2 regions of the Paenibacillus sp. FSL K6-1230 genome follow, and region 2 is predicted to be linked to the other one. Evidence: predicted binding sites of a transcription regulator. Region 2 holds the regulator's gene; the other holds the start of a gene.
The links. The regulator Rex, encoded in region 2, represses fermentation and respiration genes when NADH is low (regulators of the CRP and FNR family bind a similar motif). The targets are predictions, from matches to a motif close to TTGTGAAATATTTCACAA.
Positions count from the first base shown of each region.

Region 1: a site for Rex is predicted at 2,214-2,231, ahead of nirB (nitrite reductase large subunit NirB). Genes of this name have one in related genera too.

Region 1 covers NZ_JBBOCK010000001.1:3,770,055-3,774,181, reverse strand. Annotated here, with positions in the region: gene MKX74_RS16650 (sugar phosphate isomerase/epimerase family protein) at 1-669, shown strand, start outside; gene MKX74_RS16645 (ThuA domain-containing protein) at 712-1,440, shown strand; gene MKX74_RS16640 (winged helix-turn-helix transcriptional regulator) at 1,748-2,065, shown strand; gene nirB (nitrite reductase large subunit NirB) at 2,384-4,127, shown strand, end outside.
Region 2 covers NZ_JBBOCK010000001.1:3,549,100-3,553,226, forward strand. Annotated here, with positions in the region: gene MKX74_RS15525 (cell wall elongation regulator TseB-like domain-containing protein) at 91-612, opposite strand; gene MKX74_RS15530 (amidohydrolase) at 643-1,944, opposite strand; gene MKX74_RS15535 (redox-sensing transcriptional repressor Rex) at 1,931-2,584, opposite strand; gene dinG (ATP-dependent DNA helicase DinG) at 2,643-4,127, opposite strand, start outside.

The DNA of each region.
Region 1 (4,127 bases), 220 kb from region 2:
GAGAAGCTGGAAGTACCTGTCGTGAATACATTCTCCGGCTGTCCGGGGGATCATGAGAACGCGAAGTATCCGAACTGGCCCGTAGCTCCGTGGCCGAACGATTATCAGGAGATTCTGAAGTGGCAATGGGAGAATAAAGTTATTCCTTACTGGACGGAGACAGGCAAGTTCGCAGCCGAGCATCATATCAAGATTGGATTGGAGCTGCATGGGGGCTTCTCTGTGCATACGCCTGCTACGCTATTGCGTCTGCGGGAAGCTGCAGGAGAAGTGATTGGTGCCAATCTCGACCCAAGCCATATGTGGTGGCAGGGAATTGACCCGGTTCAGGCTGTACAAATTCTTGGCCGCGAAGGAGCGATTCATCATTTCCACGCCAAGGATACCGTCATTGATCCAGTGAATGTCAACAAATACGGCCTGACAGATATGCAGCCGTACACCAATATGCTGGAGCGTGCGTGGCAGTTCCGTACAGTAGGATTTGGGCATGACATCAAGACGTGGGCGGATATCCTGAGCGCGCTTCGTCTTGTAGGCTATGATTATGTTGTCAGCATTGAGCATGAAGATGGACTGATGTCCATCGAGGAAGGCTTCACCAAGGCGGTTCACAATCTGAAGCAGGTGCTCATGAATGAACCGTTAGGCGAGATGTGGTGGGTATAACAGCTTGGGAGACAACAGGGGCAATATTTAGGGGGATAAGTTATGATTAACGTAACCATCTGGAATGAATTTGTTCATGAGAAAATACACGATGCCGTGCAGCGTGTCTATCCCGATGGATTGCATAATGCACTCGCTGCGGGGCTTGGGGGAGAAGGCTTCGCAATCCGTACAGCAACATTGGACCAACCGGAACATGGGCTAACGGATGAAGTGCTGAATTCTACGGATGTATTGATCTGGTGGGGGCATATGGCTCATGATCGGGTAAGTGACGAGGTTGTCGCCAAGGTGGTTCGCAAGGTGCAGGAAGGCATGGGCTTCGTGGTGCTGCATTCCGGGCACTTCTCCAAGCCGTTCAAGGCCTTGATGGGCACCAGCTGTGATCTGAAATGGAGAGTAGCTGGCGAGCAGGAAATCCTGTGGTCAGTAAATCCCTCGCATCCGATTGCAGAGGGCATTGATGCGAAGATTATTCTGGAGCAGGAAGAGATGTATGGCGAATTCTTCGATATTCCTACTCCGGATGAGCTGGTGTTTATTAGTAATTTTGCTGGAGGCGAAGTATTCCGCAGTGGTTGTACTTTCCGGCGTGGGGCAGGCAAGATCTTCTATTTCCGGCCAGGGCACGAGACGTATCCAACGTTCTATCACCCCGAGATTCTGAAGGTTATTGCCAACGGCATTCGCTGGACGTACCCTGTGCATCACCCGCAGCAAACTTATGGACGCAGCGAACCGGTTCGCCCTTTTGGCGAGGTACTCGTATGACATTTCCACATGTGTTTTCGTAGAGCGTCCGGAAGAGTAGGATGCGACCCGCAGGAAGGTGTAGCTTGATCAACGGTGTACCTCCCATCAGGCAGCCTTTGACGGATACATGCATGCTACTGTAATGATACGGTGAAAGACAGGCGACTCCGGGAATCGCCTGTCTTTCGTTATTTTCATGCCCTACAGCAATGTCCTACAATTAATTGGGACCAGGTCATTTTCAATTTGATGAAAATATGCTAAACTGAAATATACTAACTAATTGAAAGTTAACAACAGACCTGTCAAAGAGGTGAATAAAATTATGGACAATCATCCAACCCATTTGTGTCCCCGCTTTGAGACAGCCTTCTCATTCTTGGGGAAGCGCTGGAATGGTCTGATCATTCGGACGCTAATGGATGGGCCTAAGCGGTTCAAGGATATATCGAATCAAATTCCCAGCATGAGTGACAAGATGCTATCGGAGCGGATGAAGGACCTCGAGAGCGAAGGGATCCTCATCAGACATGTATACCCAGAGACTCCGGTTCGTATCGAATATGAGCTTACGCCTAAAGGCCAGGCACTGCGTCCAGTTATGGATCAGATTCAATCATGGGCTGAGGATTGGGTACAGTAGACAAGTAAAGTAAATGAAGAATGACAAGTTGTAGGTAGCATAAAAGAAGGTAACCTGAGTTCAAAATGGGGGGCCTTCTTTTTTTTGTTAAGATCATAGAATTTATACGTTCTCAGCGGAACTGAACAGTTCGAGCAACTCATGAAAAATGCGACATTTTTCACAAAAAATTGAAGTGAAAAAAAGTACAATATTTGTGACCAAAATCACAAAGTTAAAATTTTATCTATTTTAAAATTGAACTATAAGATATCAGGCATTGTCAGTCCATAAGAGAGAGCAGCAGACAGGCTGGGCATTGCTAAGGAGGGCTACAGTATGAGCAAGAGACGAGAGCAACTGGTACTGATTGGGAACGGGATGGCTGGAGTGGGTACATTAGAACAGATCATCAAGCTGGGCGGTGAATATGACCTGCACGTGTTCGGTAGCGAGCCGTACCCTAACTATAACCGGATCATGTTGTCTTACGTATTGGAAGGAAGCAAGACGGTTGAGGATATCATTCTGAACGACTGGGACTGGTACAAGGATAACGGTATCCAGCTTCACACGGATACTACCGTAGTGAAGATTGATGCCGAAGCCAAGACCATCTCTACAGACAAGGGTCAGACACTGGCCTATGACAAAGTGATTATCGCAACCGGCTCGAAGCCATTCATGCTCCCGATTCCGGGGATCGAGCGTGAAGGCGTCATTGGCTTCCGTGACGTGGCTGACTGTAGACAAATGATTGAGGCAGCAGGGACCTATCGCAAGGCAGCGGTAATCGGTGGTGGATTGCTTGGTCTGGAAGCGGCGAAGGGGCTTGTAAACCTGGGCATGGACGTGACCGTTGTGCATCTGATGGAAGATCTGATGGAGCGTCAGCTGGACCCTGCTGCTTCCTTGATGCTGAAGGCAGAGCTTGAGCGTCAGGGTATCAAATTTGCAATGGGTAAACAGACTGTAGAACTGACTGGTGACGAACGGGTGACAGGACTGCGCTTCAGTGACAATAGTGAGCTTGAGGCCGATCTGGTTGTCATGGCCGTAGGGATCAAGCCGAATACAGACGTAGCTGTAGCAAGTGGAATGAACGTGAATCGCGGGATCGTCGTGGATGACTACATGAGAACCTCTCTCCCAGATGTGTACGCGGTAGGCGAATGCACAGAGCACCGTGGTGTATGCTACGGTCTGGTAGCACCGCTCTTTGAGCAAGGTGCAGTGTTGGCGAAGCATTTGTGTGGTGCAGAGACTCAAGCCTATGAAGGATCTGTCGTATCCACGAAGCTGAAGATTTCCGGGGTGGACGTCTTCTCAGCAGGTGAGTTCCTGGATACCCCAGAGCATACCGTAATTACTGCGAAGGATGAATGGAAACGTACCTACAAAAAAGTGTTGCTGCGCAATAATGTAATTGTCGGAGCGGTATTGTTCGGGGACGTGACGGAGTCGGCTAATCTGCAGAAGCTCGTGCGTCAAGGAACAGAGATGAATGATGAGATCTACGGCTCCATTATGGGAACCGGATGCGCTGGACACAAAGCAGCTTCGGCTTCGGTAGCTACCATGCCTGATGATGAGATTGTGTGCGGTTGTAACGGTGTGACCAAGCTGGCAATCGTAGAGGCTATTACAGACCAAGGACTGACTACAGTAGATGAAATCAAGGCTTGTACAGGAGCTACCCGTTCATGTGGTGGCTGTAAGCCGATGGTGGAGCAAATCCTGCAATATGTGCTTGGTGATGGCTTCGAAAGTGCTGCCAAGCAAGGCATCTGTAGCTGTACATCATTGAGCCGCGATGAGATTGTAGCTGAGATTAAGGCCAAAGGGCTGACTACATCGCGTGAGGTCATGAATGTACTGGGCTGGTCCCAGCCTGAAGGATGCTCGAAGTGTAGACCGGCGCTTAACTACTACCTCGGCATGATTAATCCAGATACCCACGAAGATGAAGCAGAGTCGCGTTTCGTAAACGAACGTATGAGTGCCAATATTCAGAAAGACGGAACCTATACTGTCGTACCAAGAATGTACGGTGGGGTCACAACACCAGAAGATTTGAAGAAAA
Region 2 (4,127 bases):
TCCGTACAGTATGGTAGGCTCTTCCATTCCAATTAGCTCGTTCGCTACATAAGACTCTGTTCATCCATTTGACAACGAATGCTTACCTGACTATTTGCCTGGAAGCGTATATCCTTGCCCCACCTCAGCTCCGTCCTGAAAGCGATAGAATCGGTAGCGATAGCTGTCGTTCTCCCGGTACATGAGCTGCCATACATATTGATTGTCGTACACGCCAGGCCGGAGGCTAATGATATCCACATTCGGCAGATCACTCTCGATCCGCGCCCGCATTTGATCCTCATTTATACCCTCATTCAATAGCTCGGTATGGACGGAAGCATCCTGTTTTACCGTATCAGGTGCGTTCTCCACCGGCTCGAATGGAACCCATACCATCACCTGCTGACTGTCGGCATTCGTGCCCTCAACGACCCAGTAGATGGAATCCCAGACAGATTTCCATGAATTATTTACAGACACGATCTTCGCATCCTGCCGTGCCTTCTCCACTGCTGCATTGCGCTCGACACGCTGGTCCTGTGTAACATAGGAGTAATAAGCATAGATGCCTGCGAACAGCCACAGCAGGACCAGAATGATGCCTGTGAGCCATTTCCTCTTGTTCTTCAACCCGAACTTCCTTTCCGGATAAAAAATAGATTAGCGCGCCAGCAGCCCCTCGAACGCTGCCTGGGCTTCATAACGAATTCGCTCCTCATCCAGTGTGAGGCAGCTTCCATCCTTAAGCACTTGCTTGCCATCTACCCACACATGCACAACGTCCTTGGCACTCGCAGAATAGACTGCATGCGAGATGAGATCCGTACGAGGCAGGAAATGTGGCTGATCCATGTCCAGCGCAATAAAGTCTGCCTTGTTGCCCGCTGCCAAGACTCCTACTTCCTTCAGCCCAATCGAAACTGCACCGTACTCTGTCGTCATCCGCAACGCCTCAGCTGCCGGTACGGCTGTAGGATCGCCAGACACACCTTTATGAATAAGCGCAGCCAGACGCATTTCCTCGAACATATCCAGATTGTTATTGCTGGCTGGTCCGTCCGTGCCCAAGGACACCTTGACGCCTGCACGAAGTAGATCTGGCACTCTGGCTACACCGCTTGCCAGCTTCAGGTTGCTGCCTGGATTGTGAGACACACCCACGTCATACTGTGCAAGCACCTGAACCTCCTCGTCGTTCAAATGAACAGCATGGGCGACCAGCGATGGTCTGGAGAAGAAACCAAGCTTCTGAAGATGCTCTACTGGACGTGCACCATACTCTCTTACATTCTGCTCTACTTCTGCGAGCGTCTCTGACATGTGTGTGTGGAGCGGAAGGTTCAGATCATGAGCAGCCTGAACGAACTGCTCGATGAAGGCTGGTGGACATGTATAAGGAGAGTGCGGAGACATCATCGTTGTAATGCGTCCGTCCGCCTTGCCATGCCAATTTTTTGCAAAAGCAACCGCTTCATTAAGCTTCATCCGCTGCTCTTCCTCTGAACATAGACCGATGGCTCCACGCATCAGACAGGCACGAATACCGGACTGCTCAGCGACTTTGGCGACCTCATCCATGTGATCATACATGTCCAGGAATGTCGTCGTACCTCCCTTAAGCATCTCAAGCACCGACAGGGAGGTACCCCAATATACATCCGTAGAGGTGAATTTCCCCTCCATGGGCCACATTTTTTCCTGCAGCCATTGTTGTAGCACCATATCATCTCCATAACCACGCAGCAACGACATAGCCGCATGACCATGTGTATTCACAAGTCCAGGAAGGAACAGCAGGCCTTTGCCATCGACAACAGGAGTATTCTCTTCTCCATCGGGGATGGTCGGTCCGATATATGTAATTCGGCTATCCTCTATAATCATACAGCCTTCAATGACACCAGCATCTTGCCCGTTCACTGCAAAATGTCCGTTTTTGATCATCCATTTATTGCTTGTCATGTTCCTTCTCTTCCTTTCCATCCTCCAAATAATAAGCCAGGCTCAGCAAATCTGTCGTAAAATCTGTCGCGTGAATACGAATGTGCCGTGGAGCCTTGAGGATCGTAGGCGCAAAGTTCAGGATAGCTTCGATGCCGCTGTCAATCATCAGATCAGCAACACGTTGTGCTTCAAAATCCGGCACAGTAATAATCCCGATTCGGATATTTAGCCGCTCAACCGTCTCCTTCAGCTCTTCCATAGGCTGTACCTGCAGCGTGTTAATCTTCGTTCCAACCTTGGTAGGTAGAGCATCGAATACGGCTACAATCTTCATATTGTCCTTCAGATATGCATTATAGTTGGACAACGCTTGCCCGAGATTACCTGCCCCAACCAAAGCTACGTTAATCTGCTGATCGATTTTGAGTATATGACGAATAATCTCAATCAGATAGGTGACATCATAGCCAATGCCCTTTCGTCCAAAGTCACCAAAATACGCAAGATCCTTGCGGATCTGGGCCGGATTCAGATCCAGCTTCTGGCCCAGTTCCTGCGAGGACACCGTAGAGATTTCACGCTTTTGCAGCTCATTCAAATATCTTAGGTAAACAGGGAGCCTACGAACGACGGCTTCCGAGATTTTATCCGATTTCATACTTGCTCCTCCTAGTCACAACGGTCTGTATAACTTTACATTCTAATTTGAACAAAATTTATCCTTGTACCGGCTCATGAAGCCAATCCGCGATTCGCGGAACCATCTGCGTAGTTGGCATATGCTCCATCTTGGGTCCTGGAAGTGAATACAGGAAATGCTTCCCGTAATATGACTCCAGCACTCGCGTATCATAGAGAATGACCACGCCACGATCCTGTCCTGTTCTGACCAGACGACCAAAGCCCTGCTTGAACCGTATGACAGCCTGCGGCACGGATAGCTGCATGAATGGATTCTTGTTCTGCTGACGCAGCAGCTCACTCTTGGCCTCCAATAACGGCTGATTGGGCGGCTGGAATGGCAGACGAACGATGGCAAGGCAGGTCAGTGCATCCCCAGGAATATCGACCCCTTCCCAGAAGCTGCTTGTACCTAGCAATACGGCCGACTTGGCCTCCTGAAATCTGCGAGTTAACCTCGAACGACTTCCACTGTCTACACCCTGACCGAGCACCGTAATGTCACTGGCTGCCAGCGATTCTTTGAGCGGCTCATGCACCTGCCGAAGCATACGATAGGAAGTGAACAGCACAAGCATTCTTCCTTTGGTTGCCTGAGCTGCCTTACTCAGGGACTGCACCAGCGTACTTACGAACAACTCATCACCGATGCTACCCTTGACACTTGGAAAATCCCGTGGGATGACGAGAAGTGCCTGCTCTCTGTAATTGAAAGGAGATGGCAGCATCGACGTAAGAAGCCTGCCGGTGTCAGCCGCTTCCTGTAGCCCTAATTGGTCTATCATGTACTGAAAGGATTTGTCGACCGAGAGTGTCGCAGAAGTTAATACCACACTGCTCTTCTTATCAAAAAACATCTCCTTCAGCTGACGACTGACATCCACCGGAACTGCATAAAATTGCAGGGATTTACTGCGGAACTGACCGCTTGCCTCCAGCCAGTATACCGTAGTCTCATCCTCCATTTTCATGAAGAAGCGTAGATTCTCACGGAAGCCAGCCAGATCCTTGAACAGTCCCTTCAGATCAATCATGAGGCTCTCTGTGCCGAAATCCTCCAGCTCATCCTCCACTTCCTGTAGTAGCCTGTCTCCTTGACGAATGAGCTCGCCGAGGATCAAATAGATCTGCTGCTCCAGTGCCCCAGCATCTGACCAGCCCTTGGGCTTGTCAGATGGCTTCAGGCGTGACGAGAATTGCCCACTCTCTCCCGGCGAGGCATCCGAGCGCTCAGGCAGCATTGCGAATAGCATCTCGCTCAGCTTATCCCATGCTTCCTTCGCCTCCACAGCCTCACCATACATGCTGTCAATCGTGGAAGACCAGCCAGTGGCCTGTTCCATACCGGATTGATTCAGCATTTGCCGTAGCGCTGGCAATTGACCTGTCTTACTATCCTTGAATAGTCGGGTCAACGGATGAATAAATGTGAAATATTTCATATGAAGTCCCAGGTGCTTGCCTGCTACCTCTTCCAAATGGTGCGCTTCATCAATGATCAGATGCTCATAGCTGGGCAA